3 regions of the Streptomyces sp. NPDC107454 genome follow, and region 1 is predicted to be linked to each of the others. Evidence: riboswitches for the same ligand, from Rfam matches in the RefSeq annotation. Region 1 holds a riboswitch; each other region holds the start of a gene.
The links. A riboswitch is a leader RNA that binds a small molecule or an ion and turns the genes downstream of it on or off. The one in region 1 is predicted to bind glycine.
Positions count from the first base shown of each region.

Region 1 (4,880 bases):
GTCCTGGGCGACGTCGAGGAGGACGAGGTTCACCGGCCACTTGACCGCGACGCGGGCGAGGGCGCGGGCGAGGGCGTCCATGGGGAGCGTCCGGAGGTCTCCCTCCCACACGGCGAGTTCGACCCCGACGAACATGACCGGGTCGTCGCCCTCGATGCTGGCCAGGCAGCGGCGGGCGGTCAGGACGACTCCCGTCGCCGTGAACTCGGCCGAGGCGGCGGCGAAGAAGTCCACCGGATCGTCCTGCCAGTCGGGCTCGTAGAGCTTCACCCGGCCACCGCTCGTGGGCCCGTCCAGCGGGGTGCGCCCGGTCCGGCACAGCTCGGCGACCGCGAGGGGCGGCAGCGGTACGCCGACCACCCCGTCCGGGTTGATCGCGATACCGACCTGCGGGGGCAGCCCGCGGGCGAACTCGACGGCGGGCGCGATCGTGTACGACAGATGGCCGCCGGCGACCTGGCGGAACTGCTCCTCGGAGCTGAAGACCGGCACGTACGCCTGACCCTCGATCTCCAGGGTGGGCAGGTCGAGGGATCCCGCGTGCGGTCCGCCGCCGTTGGGCAGCGGCACCCAGACGAAGCTGCGGCCGAGGACCTCGACGATGCGGCCGCCGGCCGAGGGCACTCCGAGGGACGCGGAGAGCACCTCCTCCAGCTCGTTGCCCGGCCAGCCGCCGTGCGAGTGGGGGTGCGGGCCGGGTTGCGGGTACGCCGGTACCGAGAAGTCCGGGAAGTCGGGGATGTCCATCTGTCTACCTGTCTACCGCCTGCGGTGAACCACTGTTCTGGTGTTCTGGCTGGAAAGGTTAGTGGGCCAGTACGACTTCCCGACCGCTCACGGCCCCGCTCGACTGCTCTCGGCCACTCGCGGCCGTTTCTCAGTCACCGAAGCCGATCCGCCGCAGTACGTCCGCCGCGTCCCGGTCGAGGAGCACCGCCGAGCCGCAGCCCTCCGGCAGGTCGCCCCGCTCGACGGAGCGCAGCAGCCGGGCGACCGCGCCCCGGTGACGGGCGAACGCGTACCGCGACACGCCCCGGCCGCGCTCGCGCTGGCCCTCCAGCGCCGTGCGGGGCGTGACGTCGAGCAGCAGCAGGTGGAGGGTGCCGCCGCGGCGCTGGGCCTCGCGGGCGAGCCAGCGGCGCACCCAGGCCTGCGCACCGCAGTCGTGCACGACGAGCCCGGCGCCGGAGCGCAGGGCGCGACGCAGGCCCGCGTAGTGCGCGAGGCGGACGAGGGGCCGGTAGACGGCGTACGGCAGCCGGCCGCCCGTCCGCCCGTCCCAGCGGTCCCGGGTGTCCTGGGAGTCGATGCGCGGGCCCTCGACGGCGCGGCGCATCAGGGTGGACTTGCCGCTGCCCGGCAATCCGGTGACCACGACGACATCGGCCGCCGCGAAGTGCAGACCGTGCGGAGAGTGTCCCGCGCGCTCTCTGAGGTCGCGGACCACGGCTGTCGGCAGCGCTCCGCACGTCTCCCGGGTCCTGGCCGGGGCACCGGGCTGCTCGGGCAGCGCGAGGCCCGAGGTCGTGGCGTACGCCGTGGTCCTGTTCACCGTGATCGTCCTCCCCTTGGGTCTGGAGTCCCATCCCCGTCGAGTGTAAAGAGAAGGTAATGCGCGGTGTCTCTCGTTTCCGTACGCGGACTGCCACAGGCCGGTTACAGATGCGGACTGCCATGATCGGACGGCGCGTGCGATGATGTGCCCGCCAACTGCATACCGGCCGCTTGAATCCGCGCGGGAGAGTTCCGGGAACCTTCGGGTACCCGGGCGCCGAAGGAGCAAGTCCCTCCCTTGAATCTCTCAGGCCCCGTTACCGCGCGGGCGAGGCACATCTGAAAAGCGGGCCGCTGTCCAGTGGCTCCACCCAAGGTGCAAGTCAGGACCTCCGTTCGCGGGGTCGTGATGAACCTCTCAGGTTCCGATGACAGATGGGGAGGAACGACCTCGCCGTCATGCCTTGGGAGCCCCACCGATGAGCAGTAACGCACCCCGTCTCACCGCGCTCGATGCCCTGCATCGCTCGCTCGGCGCGACGATGACCGACTTCGCGGGCTGGGACATGCCCCTGCGCTATGGCTCCGAGCGCGACGAGCACCTCGCCGTGCGCACCCGGGCCGGTCTCTTCGACCTGTCGCACATGGGCGAGATCACGGTCACCGGACCGCAGGCCGCCGCCCTGCTCAACCACGCGCTGGTCGGCAACATCGCCTCCGTCGGCGTCGGCCGCGCCCGCTACACGATGATCTGCCGGGAGGACGGCGGCATCCTGGACGACCTGATCGTCTACCGGCTGGCCGAAGACGAGTACATGGTCGTCGCGAACGCCTCCAACGCCCAGGTGGTGCTGGACGCGCTGACCGAGCGTGCCGCCGGCTTCGACGCCCTCGTGCGCGACGACCGCGACGCGTACGCGCTGATCGCCGTGCAGGGCCCCGAGTCCCCCGGCATCCTCAAGTCGCTGACCGACGCCGACCTGGACGGGCTGAAGTACTACGCGGGCCTGCCGGGCACCGTCGCGGGCGTCCCGGCGCTGATCGCCCGCACGGGCTACACGGGCGAGGACGGCTTCGAGCTCTTCGTGGCCCCGTCCGACGCCGAGAAGCTGTGGCAGGCGCTGACGGACGCGGGCGCGCCCGTCGGGCTCGTCCCCTGCGGCCTGTCCTGCCGCGACACGCTGCGCCTGGAGGCGGGCATGCCGCTGTACGGGCATGAGCTGACCACCTCGCTCACCCCCTTCGACGCGGGGCTCGGGCGGGTCGTGAAGTTCGAGAAGGAGGGGGACTTCGTGGGGCGTGCCGCGCTCCAGGAGGCCGCCTCCCGCGCCGAGGAGAACCCCCCGCGGGTCCTCGTCGGGCTGGTCGCCGAGGGCCGTCGCGTGCCGCGCGCCGGGTACCCGGTCGTCGCCGACGGCAAGGTGATCGGCGAGGTCACCTCCGGCGCGCCCTCCCCGACGCTGGGCAAGCCGATCGCGATGGCGTACGTCGACGCCGCGCACGCCGCGCCGGGCACGGCCGGGGTCGGCGTGGACGTCCGGGGCAGCCATGAGCCGTACGAGGTCGTGGCGCTGCCGTTCTACAAGCGCCAGAAGTAGCTTCGGGGCCGAGCTGCGGGGCCGAAAGGGCCCCGTCCAGCGCGCCCACGTGACGCACGCCGCTGTGTCACGTCTCGTATCCCAAGACCACTCGGTCATCCCGTTCATCCGCACTCCCCCGCGTACAGGAGAATTCAGGCCATGAGCAACCCCCAGCAGCTGCGCTACAGCAAGGAGCACGAGTGGCTGTCGGTCGCCGAGGACGGCGTCTCGACGGTCGGCATCACCGAGTTCGCGGCCAACGCGCTCGGCGATGTCGTCTACGCCCAGCTTCCGGAGGTCGGTGACACGGTGACCGCGGGCGAGACCTGCGGCGAACTGGAGTCGACCAAGTCGGTCAGCGACCTGTACGCGCCGGTCACCGGCGAGGTCGTGGAGGCCAACCAGGACGTGGTCGACGACCCGTCGCTGGTGAACTCCGCCCCCTTCGAGGGTGGCTGGCTGTTCAAGGTACGCGTCACGGACGAGCCGGCCGATCTGCTCTCCGCCGACGAGTACACCGAGTTCTCCGGCTCTTAAGGACTTCTGACTGATGTCGCTTCTGAACACGCCCCTGCACGAGCTGGACCCGGACGTCGCCGCCGCCGTCGACGCCGAGCTGCACCGCCAGCAGTCCACCCTGGAGATGATCGCCTCGGAGAACTTCGCTCCGGTCGCGGTCATGGAGGCCCAGGGCTCGGTCCTGACCAACAAGTACGCCGAGGGCTACCCGGGCCGCCGCTACTACGGCGGCTGCGAGCACGTCGACGTGGTCGAGCAGATCGCCATCGACCGCGTCAAGGCGCTCTTCGGCGCCGAGCACGCGAACGTGCAGCCCCACTCGGGCGCCCAGGCCAACGCGGCGGCGATGTTCGCGCTGCTGAAGCCGGGCGACACGATCATGGGTCTGAACCTCGCGCACGGCGGGCACCTCACCCACGGCATGAAGATCAACTTCTCCGGCAAGCTGTACAACGTGGTCGCGTACCACGTGAACGACGAGACCGGTCAGGTCGACATGGCCGAGGTCGAGCGCCTCGCCAAGGAGTCCAGGCCGCAGCTGATCGTGGCGGGCTGGTCGGCCTACCCGCGTCAGCTGGACTTCGCCGCGTTCCGCCGGATCGCGGACGAGGTCGGCGCGTACCTGATGGTCGACATGGCGCACTTCGCGGGCCTCGTGGCCGCGGGCCTGCACCCGAACCCGGTGCCGCACGCCCACGTGGTCACGACCACGACCCACAAGACGCTGGGCGGCCCGCGCGGTGGCGTGATCCTGTCCACCGCCGAGCTGGCGAAGAAGATCAACTCCGCGGTCTTCCCCGGCCAGCAGGGCGGTCCGCTGGAGCACGTGATCGCCGCGAAGGCCGTCTCCTTCAAGGTCGCCGCCTCCGACGACTTCAAGGAGCGCCAGCAGCGCACGCTGGACGGCGCGCGGATCCTGGCCGAGCGCCTGGTCCAGGACGACGTCAAGGCCGTGGGCGTGGACGTCCTGTCCGGCGGCACGGACGTGCACCTGGTCCTGGTCGACCTGCGCAACTCCGAGCTGGACGGCCAGCAGGCCGAGGACCGTCTCCACGAGGTCGGCATCACGGTCAACCGGAACGCCATCCCGAACGACCCGCGGCCGCCGATGGTCACGTCCGGCCTGCGCATCGGCACGCCCGCCCTCGCCACCCGCGGCTTCCAGGCCGAGGACTTCACCGAGGTCGCGGACATCATCGCCGAGGCGCTGAAGCCCTCATACGACGTGGAGTCCCTCAAGTCCCGGGTCTCCGCCCTGGCCGACAAGCACCCGCTGTACCCCGGCCT
Region 1 is NZ_JBVJPA010000011.1:62,588-67,467, reverse strand. It holds gene ACZ69M_RS27765 (enhanced serine sensitivity protein SseB) at 1-747, opposite strand, end outside; gene ACZ69M_RS27760 (AAA family ATPase) at 878-1,558, opposite strand; glycine riboswitch at 1,727-1,827, shown strand; glycine riboswitch at 1,828-1,939, shown strand; gene gcvT (glycine cleavage system aminomethyltransferase GcvT) at 1,974-3,092, shown strand; gene gcvH (glycine cleavage system protein GcvH) at 3,234-3,611, shown strand; gene glyA (serine hydroxymethyltransferase) at 3,625-4,880, shown strand, end outside.

Region 2 (4,880 bases), on a different contig from region 1:
GATCAGGTCCTCGGACTCGGTGGGCTCGATCATCAGCGTGCCGGCCACCGGGAAGGACATCGTCGGCGCGTGGAAGCCGTAGTCGATGAGCCGCTTGGCGATGTCGTCGACGCTGACGCCCGTCGCCTTGGTCAGCGGCCGCAGATCGATGATGCACTCGTGCGCGACGAGCCCGCCGGGACCGGTGTAGAGCACCGGGAAGTGCGGCTCCAGGCGCTTGGCGATGTAGTTCGCGGACAGCACCGCCACCTGCGTGGCCCGCTTGAGGCCCTCGCCGCCCATGAGACGGACGTACGCCCAGGAGATGGGCAGAATGCCCGCCGAGCCCCAGGGAGCGGCGGAGATCGGTCCCACGCCGGTCTCTGGGCCGGCCGCGGGCTGCAGCGGGTGGTTCGGCAGGTACGGCGCCAGGTGCGCGCGTACGCCGACCGGGCCCACGCCCGGACCGCCGCCGCCGTGCGGGATGCAGAACGTCTTGTGCAGGTTCAGGTGGGAGACGTCACCGCCGAAGTGGCCCGGCTTGGCGAGGCCCACCAGCGCGTTGAGGTTGGCGCCGTCGACGTACACCTGCCCGCCCGCCTCGTGCACCTGCGCGCAGATGTCGGCGACGTGCTCCTCGAACACACCGTGCGTCGAGGGGTAGGTGATCATCAGCACCGCGAGCTCGTCGCGGTGCTGCTCGATCTTCGCGCGCAGGTCCTCGACGTCGATCTCGCCGTCCTCGGCGGTCTTCACGACGACGACCTTCATGCCGGCCATCACGGCGCTCGCGGCGTTCGTGCCGTGCGCGGAGGACGGGATCAGGCAGACCGTGCGCTGGTCATCGCCGTTGGCCCGGTGGTAGCCGCGTACGGCCAGCAACCCGGCCAGCTCGCCCTGGGAGCCCGCGTTCGGCTGGAGCGACACCTTGTCGTACCCGGTGACCTCGGCGAGCCGCTCCTCCAGCTCCTGGATGAGGGTGAGATAGCCCTGCGCCTGCTCGGCGGGCACGAAGGGGTGCAGCTGGCCGAACTCGGGCCAGGTGACGGGCTCCATCTCGGTGGTCGCGTTGAGCTTCATGGTGCACGAGCCCAGCGGGATCATGCCGCGGTCGAGCGCGTAGTCGCGGTCGGACAGCTTGCGCAGGTAGCGCAGCATCGCGGTCTCGGAGCGGTACTGGTGGAAGACCGGGTGCGTGAGGTAGTCGTCGGTGCGCAGCAGCGCCGCGGGCAGCGTGTCCTCGGCGACGGCGTCCAGGGCCTCGATGTCACCGTCGACGCCGAACGCGGTCCAGACGGCGCCCACCTGCTTGCGGGCGGTGGTCTCGTCGCACGCGATCGACACGTGGTCGGCGTCGACGAGGTGGAGGTTGACACCTCCGTCGCGCGCGCCCGCCACGACCTCGGCGGCGCGGCCCGGCACCCGCGCGGTCAGCGTGTCGAAGTAGGCGCCGTGCACCACCTCGACCCCGCCGGCCGTCAGGCCCGCGGCGAGGATCGTGGCGTACCGGTGCGTACGCCGCGCGATGGTCCGCAGCCCCTCGGGACCGTGGTAGACGGCGTACATGCCGGCCATCACCGCGAGCAGCACCTGCGCCGTGCAGATGTTGCTGGTCGCCTTCTCGCGGCGGATGTGCTGCTCCCGCGTCTGCAGGGCGAGCCGGTACGCCTTGTGTCCGTCGGCGTCCACGGAGACACCCACCAGCCGGCCGGGCAGGCTGCGCGCGAACTTCTCACGCACCGCCATGTATCCGGCGTGCGGACCGCCGAAGCCCATCGGCACGCCGAAGCGCTGGGTCGTACCGATCGCGATGTCGGCGCCGAGCTCACCGGGCGAGGCGAGCAGCGTGAGGGCGAGCAGGTCGGCGGCGACCGTGACGACCGCGCCGAGCTCGTGCGCCTGCTCGATGACGGGCTTCAGGTCGCGTACGGCACCGGAGGCGCCCGGGTACTGGATCAGCACGCCGTTGATCTCACGCCCGGCGATCTCGGCCGGGATGCCCTCGCCCAGGTCGGCGACGACGACCTCGACGCCGGTCGGCTCCGCGCGGGTCTCGATGACGGCGACGGTCTGCGGCAGGGTGTCCGCGTCGACCAGGAAGAGGCCCTTCTTGTTCTTGCCCATGCGCCGGGACAGCGACATCGCCTCGGCGGCGGCGGTGCCCTCGTCGAGCAGCGAGGCGCCGGAGGTGGGCAGCCCGGTCAGCTCGGCGACGACGGTCTGGAAGTTCAGCAGCGCTTCGAGCCGCCCCTGGGAGATCTCCGGCTGGTACGGCGTGTACGCGGTGTACCAGGCCGGGTTCTCCATGACGTTGCGCAGGATCACCGGCGGCGTGAACGTGCCGTAGTAGCCGAGGCCGATCATCGAGTCGAGCACCTGGTTGCGGTCCGCGAGGGAGCGCAGCTCGGCCAGTACCTCGGCCTCGGTGCGCGCGCCCGGCAGCTCCAGCGCCTCGGCGTTCTTGATGACGTCCGGCACCGCGGCGGCCGTCAGCTCGTCGAGCGAGCCGTACCCGACCTGCGCGAGCATCTTGGCCCGCGCCTCGGGGTCGGGCCCGATGTGGCGCTGCTCGAAGGGGATTCCCTGTTCGAGCTCGGAGAGCGGAATGCGATGGGCGGTCATTGCGGAGGCCTCCTGGTCTGACACGACCTTCGAGGGGCACCACGGCGCGGGTACCCCGACGGCCTCCCCCTCTGTCATCTCAACCTGAGAGCTTCACCGGCCCGCCCGCTCGCTGCGACCCGGCTTTCACCGTCGGTGAGGGCGGAGGCCTTCGACACCCGCCCTGCTTTCCAGAGTGACCTCGTCCGTGCGGTACGTGTGCCTGAGAGATTCCGGGGAGGATTTGCTCCTTCGGCGCCTCCGATGATGTCTGGAGGACTCTCCCGCACGGGGTCAGCAGCCGCTTGCCAGCCTACCAGCGAGGAGAACGCACGAGCTTTCGAGTGGCCACCTTCCCGAATGTGCTCTTTTGTAGTGCTTACGGATGAGTTGCTAGCGAGTGGAGGGACCGTGCAGACCGACATCGATCCGCGCAACCTGATCGGCCGCAAGGCGCTCGACCGCAACGGCGCCAAAATCGGCACGGTCGACGAGGTCTATCTCGACGACGCGACCGGCGTCCCGGAGTGGGCCGCCATACGGACGGGCCTGTTCAGCAGGGACGCCTTCGTCCCGCTGGAGCCCAGCGAAGTCGTCGAGGGCACCCTGCGTGTCCCCTTCGACCGCGCCCTGATCAAGGACGCCCCCGACTTCGGCGTGGGCCGCCACCTCTCTCCCGAACAGGAACTCCAGCTCTACCACCACTACGGCCTGGACGTGACGCCCCCGCCCCCACCCCCGGACCGCGACTTCGGCCGCCTGGCAGGCACGGACGAGGGGTGACTTCTCGGATCGGGCCCCGCCGACGCGCCCCGCGAGGGGCGCGGGGAACTGCGCGGCCCGCCACGAACAACCCGCGACGGCCGAACCGACCTCACCCCCCACGGCGATCGCACACGGCCCCCCTCACCAACGGCAACGGATCAGCCGACTCCAACGCGACATCATCCGTACGAAACGTCCGCACGCGCCCCGGCTCGGAGTAAGGCGTCTCGAACCGCACGGTCACCCTCCCGAGCCCACTCCCCTGCACCCATCCGTGCCCGTACTCCGCATGCCGCACGTCATGCCCCGCAGGCCACCGGCGCTCGGCAGGCGGCGTCTGCTCGGCAGCCACTTCCCCCGCCCCCTCCTCGTCCGGATGCTCCAGCACCGCCGCCTCCCCCGCGGCGGACTCCGCCTCCGCTTGCGCCTGAGCCTGGGCCTGGGCGAACAGGTCCTCCTGCGTGTAGTCCGCGAGCCCCGAGACGCCGACCCCCAGCAGCCGCACGCCCCCGGTCGTGTCCACCGCCTCCAGAAGCCGCGCGGCAGCCTCCCGTACGACACCGGGGTCGTCCGTCGGCCCGCGCAGCGTCTCCGACCGGGTCAGCGTCGAGAAGTCGTACCTCCGCACCTTCAGCACGATGGTCCGCCCGGACAGCCCCGCATCCCGCAACCGCCGCACACACCGGTCGGCGAGCCGCTGGACCTCCATGCCGACCCGCATCCGGTCGTGGATGTCCACGTCGTACGTGTCCTCCACCGACACGGACTTCGTCTCCCGCTCGGCCACCACGGGCCGCTCGTCGTGCGCCAGCGCCATCGCGTACAGCGCGTGCCCGTGCGCCTTCCCCACCAGCCGCACGAGTTCGTCCTCGCCCGCTTCGGCGATCTCGTCGACCGTGGTGATCCCGGCCCGGCGCAGATGGTCCCCGGTCGCGGGCCCGACACCCGGCAGCGTCCGCACCGACATCGGCCCCAGCAGCGCGCGCTCCGTCCCAGGTTCTATGACCACGAGACCGTCGGGCTTCGCCTGCTCCGAAGCGATCTTGGCGAGCATCTTGGACGCGGCGAGCCCCACCGAACCCGTCAGCCCCGTGACGGCCCGGATGTCCGCGCGCAGCTTCGCCCCGACCAGCCGCGCGGAAGCCTCGTCCCAGGCCGCTTCCCCCGCCTCCAGATCGACGAACGCCTCGTCCAGGCTCAGCGGCTCCACCAGCGGCGACAACGCCCCCAGCAGCCCCATCACCTGCTCGCTGACCTCCCGGTAGAGCGTGAAGCGGGGCACGAGATACGCGGCGTTCGGCGCCAGCCGCCGCGCCTGGGCCATGGGCATCGCCGAGTGCACCCCGAAGACCCGCGCCTCGTACGAGGCGGTCGAGACGACTCCGCGGGGTCCGAGCCCGCCCACGACGACGGCCTTCCCGCGCAGGCTCGGCTTGGACGCCTGCTCCGCCGAGGCGAAGAAGGCATCCATGTCGAGATGCAGGATCGTAGGCGCGGTTCTCACATGTCCGATGCTGCCCTACGCCACTGACAAT
Region 2 is NZ_JBVJPA010000017.1:9,041-13,920, reverse strand. It holds gene gcvP (aminomethyl-transferring glycine dehydrogenase) at 1-2,601, opposite strand, end outside; glycine riboswitch at 2,782-2,877, opposite strand; gene ACZ69M_RS37495 (PRC-barrel domain-containing protein) at 2,992-3,363, shown strand; gene ACZ69M_RS37490 (DNA polymerase IV) at 3,455-4,849, opposite strand.
Region 2: linked by a shared signal. The riboswitch ahead of gcvP (aminomethyl-transferring glycine dehydrogenase) and the one ahead of gcvT (glycine cleavage system aminomethyltransferase GcvT) in region 1 are both predicted to bind glycine.

Region 3 (4,880 bases), on a different contig from region 1:
CCGAGCTGCGCATGGACGTCGTGAAGGGGTGTCTTCTTGGACATGTTGGTTCTCTCTCAGACCGTGACCGGTCGGGTTACGACGCGAAGGACTCGGGCGGCGGACAGGAGCAGACCAGGTTGCGGTCGCAGTGTGCCTGGTCGATCCGGCCGACCGGCGGCCAGTACTTGTCCGGTGTGGCGCCCGCCGGGAAGACGGCACGCTCGCGCGAGTAGGCCCGGGTCCACTGACCGGCGATCGCGGCCGCGGTGTGCGGCGCATGCCGCAGCGGGCTCCCCTCGAGGGTCCACGTGCCGGTGTCCACGAAGTCGATCTCCGCACGGATCGAGATCATCGCCTCGCAGAAGCGGTCCAGCTCCTCCAGGCTCTCGCTCTCCGTCGGCTCGATCATCAGCGTGCCGGGAACCGGGAAGCTCATCGTCGGCGCGTGGAAGCCGTAGTCGATCAGCCGCTTGGCGATGTCGTCGACCGTCACGCCCGTGGCGGCGGTGGCCGGGCGTACGTCGAGGATGCACTCGTGCGCGACGAGACCGGCCTCGCCGGCGTACAGAACGGGGAAGTGCTGTGCGAGGCGGCGGGCGACGTAGTTGGCACTCAGCACGGCTGTCCGGGTCGCCTCGGTCAGGCCGTCTGCGCCCATCATCCGGATGTAGGCCCACGGGATCGGCAGGATGCCGGCACTGCCGAACGGTGCGACGCTCACCGATCCGATCCCGTCGCGGCGCTCGGTGTCAGGGTGCAGCGGATGGGTGGGCAGGTACGGTGCGAGGTGCTCGGCCACCGCCACGGGGCCGACGCCCGGTCCGCCGCCGCCGTGTGGGATGCAGAATGTCTTGTGCAGGTTGAGGTGGGACACGTCGCCACCGAACCGGCCGGGCTGGGCGATCCCGAGCAGCGCGTTGAGGTTGGCGCCGTCGACGTACACCTGCCCGCCGTGCTCGTGCACCAACTCGCACAGCCCGGTGATGCTCTCCTCGTAGACGCCGTGCGTCGAGGGGTAGGTCACCATGATCGCGGCCAGGTCGTCGGCGTGCTGGGCGCACTTGGCCTCGAGGTCGTCCAGGTCGACCGTGCCGTCGGGCCGCGACGCCACCACGACGACACGCATCCCGGCCATGACCGCGGAGGCGGCGTTGGTGCCGTGCGCACTCGCCGGGATCAGGCACACATCACGTCCGGCCTGGCCGTTGCTCTGATGGTAGCCGCGGATCGCCAGCAGGCCCGCGAGTTCGCCCTGCGATCCGGCGTTCGGCTGGATGGAGACCTTGGCGTAACCGGTGACCTCGGCCAGCCATGTCTCCAGCTGGTCGATCAGGGTCAGGTACCCGGCCGCGTCCGTGCGGGGCGCGAACGGGTGCAGGTCCGCGAATCCGGGCCAGCTGACCGGCTCTATCTCCGTGGTCGCGTTGAGTTTCATCGTGCAGGACCCGAGCGGAATCATGCCGCGGTCCAGCGCGAAGTCACGGTCGGACAGCTTGCGCAGGTAGCGCAGCATCGCGGTCTCGGAGCGGTGCTGGTGGAAGACGACGTGGGTGAGGAAGGGAGAAATACGCAGCAGCCCCGTAGGAAGCGCCGTTGCCGTCCCGTCAGCCAAGGCGTCCAGGTCACTGCCGGCGCAGCCGAAGGCGTCGAGCACCAGGTGGACATGGTCCACCGTCGTGACCTCGGAGCAGGAGACGCCGACGTGGTCGCCGTCGACCAGCCGCAGTCGCAGGCCCTTGTCATGCGCGGCTGCGACGACATCCCCAGCACGGCCGGGGACGCGAACCAGCAGGGTGTCGAAGAACTCACGGTGCACCACCGTGATGCCGTTCGCCCGCAGACCCGCGTCGATGAGCGTGGCGTACCGGTGCGTCCGTCGAGCGATCTCGGCCAGGCCATCGGGGCCGTGGTAGACGGCGTACATCGACGCAACCACGGCCAGCAGCACCTGCGCCGTGCAGATGTTCGAGGTCGCCTTGTCGCGCCGGATGTGCTGCTCGCGGGCCTGCAGAGCGAGACGGTACGCCGGCCGGCCGGTATCGTCCACGGACACGCCCACGAGTCGGCCGGGCAATTGACGTTCGAGTCCTTCACGGACCGCGATGTAGCCGGCGTGCGGCCCGCCGTAGAACAACGGGACACCGAACCCCTGGGACGAGCCCACAACGATGTCGGCGCCGTATTCGCCTGGCGGCACGAGCAGGGTGAGGGCCTTCAGGTTGGCGGTCACCGTGACCAGCGCTCCGCGCGCCTGCGCCGCTGCGGTCACCTCGCGCAGGTCGCGCACCGCGCCCGAGCAGCCGGGGTAGGCCAACACCACGCCGAAGAAGTCGTCTTCGGGCAGCGGCTCGGCGACGTCGATCTCGACGACCTCGATACCGGCCGCGTCGGCACGCGTTCGTAGGACGTCGAGGGTCTGTGGCAGGGTGTCACGGTCGACCAGGACATGGGGACAGCTCTTGCGGGCGACCCGGCGCATGGCCGTGACGGCCTCGGCAACCGCCGTACTCTCGTCGAGCAGCGAGGCGTTGGCGGTCGGCAACCCGGTGAGGTCACCCACCATGGTCTGGAAGTTGATCAGTGCCTCGAGCCGACCCTGGCTGATCTCCGGCTGGTACGGCGTGTAGGCGGTGTACCACGCAGGGTCTTCCAGAACGTTGCGCCTGATCACCGCTGGGTGACGGTCGCGTGATAGCCGAGGCCGATCATCGCAACGGCCACAGTGTTCTGGCCCGCCAACGCCAGGAGTTCGGCACGGGCCTCCGCCTCGGTCGCGGCGGCGGGCAGGTTCAAGTCGGAGGTGCTTCGGATACCACTCGGAACGGCGGCGTCGATGAGGCTGTTCAGCGTCGGGTAACCGATTTCGGCCAGCATCTTGGCCCGGTCGGCGTCGCTGATGCCGATGTGACGGGCAGCGAACTCTCCGGACGCGGAAAACCCAGGTGGGATCATGATGGGAGGCTCTCTCATGGGGGCACCGCGAACGCGGCGCACTGGAAAGGTGACCTCCCCGCTCTGTCATCGGTACCTGAGAGCTTCACCGCCGGTTCGGCGGTTTGCACCGCGGGTGCAGGACGAAACGTCCTGTCTTTCCAGAGTCGCCTGGCCGAAGCGGCAGTTGTGCCTGAGAGATTCTGTGGAGAGTTGCTCCTTCGGCGCCGCGCACAATGGCGCGGGCTCTCCCGCTTCGGTTCGAGCAGCGTAATTGAGTTGTCGCAGTTGACCGTAGTGTCAGGCGGTAGTTGCGTCAATCCCCACTGGCAGAGCTCGGTCATGCTCCGCAGTCATCTGACAATGCACGCAAGGATTTCGGCATTGTCGGGGGATGATCGATCGCCGGTGGACGAGGCGGGATCCACGACTCGCTGCGCGTGCACGCCGTCCTCAGGCGCGAGGGAACCCATGGCCACCGTCGTTCCGGACCTGGTGCTGTCCAGTCTGGAGAACGCCTCGCCTTCCGTGACGTCGAGCCCGCCAAGCTCATTCATCACGCGGAAGGTTGCTGACAGTACCCATCCACAAGGTTCGCAACTTGCCTGCTGAGAGCGGCAATTGGCGGATCGTCGGCTCCGCCGGGGACTCGTACGACAACGTCCTCGCCACCACGGGCCGAGGCGAACCTGGTGTTCTTCGAGTACATCGGCGGACCCTGAGGTGAAAACCTCCCGAAGCCTGACCTTCAAATGCGGGAGGGTTTCACCTCAGGGCCATCGACGGCTTCGGCAACCGGCGCATCCATGAACGGCTGGACTTCCTCGGCCCATCGAGTTCGAGGAGAAGCGGGACGCCGAGCAGGCATTGGCCGAACGAGCGAACCTGAAACCCCGTCAACCTGCCCTGACCCCGGAACGGGAAGCCAGACCCGGACGATCTGCCATTCTGCCTCCGCCATGTCCGAGCCGCGAGCACGAAGGAGTGTGGCAACAGGGCCTCCCGGAACAGCTCGTCGGGTTCGACGACCCCGAGCTACCGTGAGGCTCTGCCTCCATGCGCCGACTGCAAGCGGATGGCTTCTCAGCTCTTGGCACAGCCCTCCACGCCCTCGGGGAGCTTCGCCTTGGACCAGCCCTTCGGACATGCCGTGCGGGTCACGTAGCGGTGTGCTGGATCCTGCTCGTAGTCGCGCAGGTAATCGGCCGTGTAAGGATCGGCCTTCTTCCCCGCGAGCGGCTTGCCGGTCTGAGACGCACTGAGGGAAGACTCCGGCAGCATTATGTTGAAGATGTCGGCCGTCTCCTCATCGCCCACCTTGCCAGGCGGGAAGACGTTGCATCCCTCGGTGTAGGTGTCCTGCTCGCAGACCTTGACGTTCTTGCCCGTGACGATCTTGTAGGGGACCTCGATGTCCATCGGGATGCCGTGGGGACCGTTGAGGAGGACCGCGAGTGCGACCTTCATACCGATGCCGCCCTGGGCGGGGGGCGATCCGATGCTGATGCCCGGCCATCCCTTGAGGAGCTGCTCGCGGAAGTACTGCGAGGTCTCACCGCTCACGGGGATCTGCTTGCCGGCCGCCTTGAGTGCCTTGACGCAGCCCGACTCCCCGTAGCCGCACCATATGCCGCTGACATTCGGGAACGAGGCCAACGCCTTGGCGGTCTCCTTCTGCTGCTGTGCGCTGTCCCAAAGACCGGTGTACTCCGTTACGATCTTGGCATTGAGGTACTGCGTCAGCGCGGCCTTTGCGGAGTTGTAGTGGATGTTGTCGGTCGACGTCCCCACAACACCGTGCGAAACGAAGATGTTGCCTTTGCCTCCGAGGAGTTGCATCAGGCCCTCCATGGAGTTGTATCCCATGAAGGGGTGCTTTGATCCTTCGGGTTTCGAGGTGAGGTAGGAGACGTTGTGGACACAGGGCTCCGTGACGGTTGCGTCGTACGACACGACCGTGACGCCCT
Region 3 is NZ_JBVJPA010000036.1:16,621-21,500, reverse strand. It holds gene gcvT (glycine cleavage system aminomethyltransferase GcvT) at 1-44, opposite strand, end outside; partial or broken gene gcvP (aminomethyl-transferring glycine dehydrogenase) at 77-2,934, opposite strand; glycine riboswitch at 3,085-3,177, opposite strand; gene ACZ69M_RS49440 (substrate-binding domain-containing protein) at 3,997-4,880, opposite strand, start outside.
Region 3: linked by a shared signal. The riboswitch ahead of gcvP (aminomethyl-transferring glycine dehydrogenase) and the one ahead of gcvT (glycine cleavage system aminomethyltransferase GcvT) in region 1 are both predicted to bind glycine.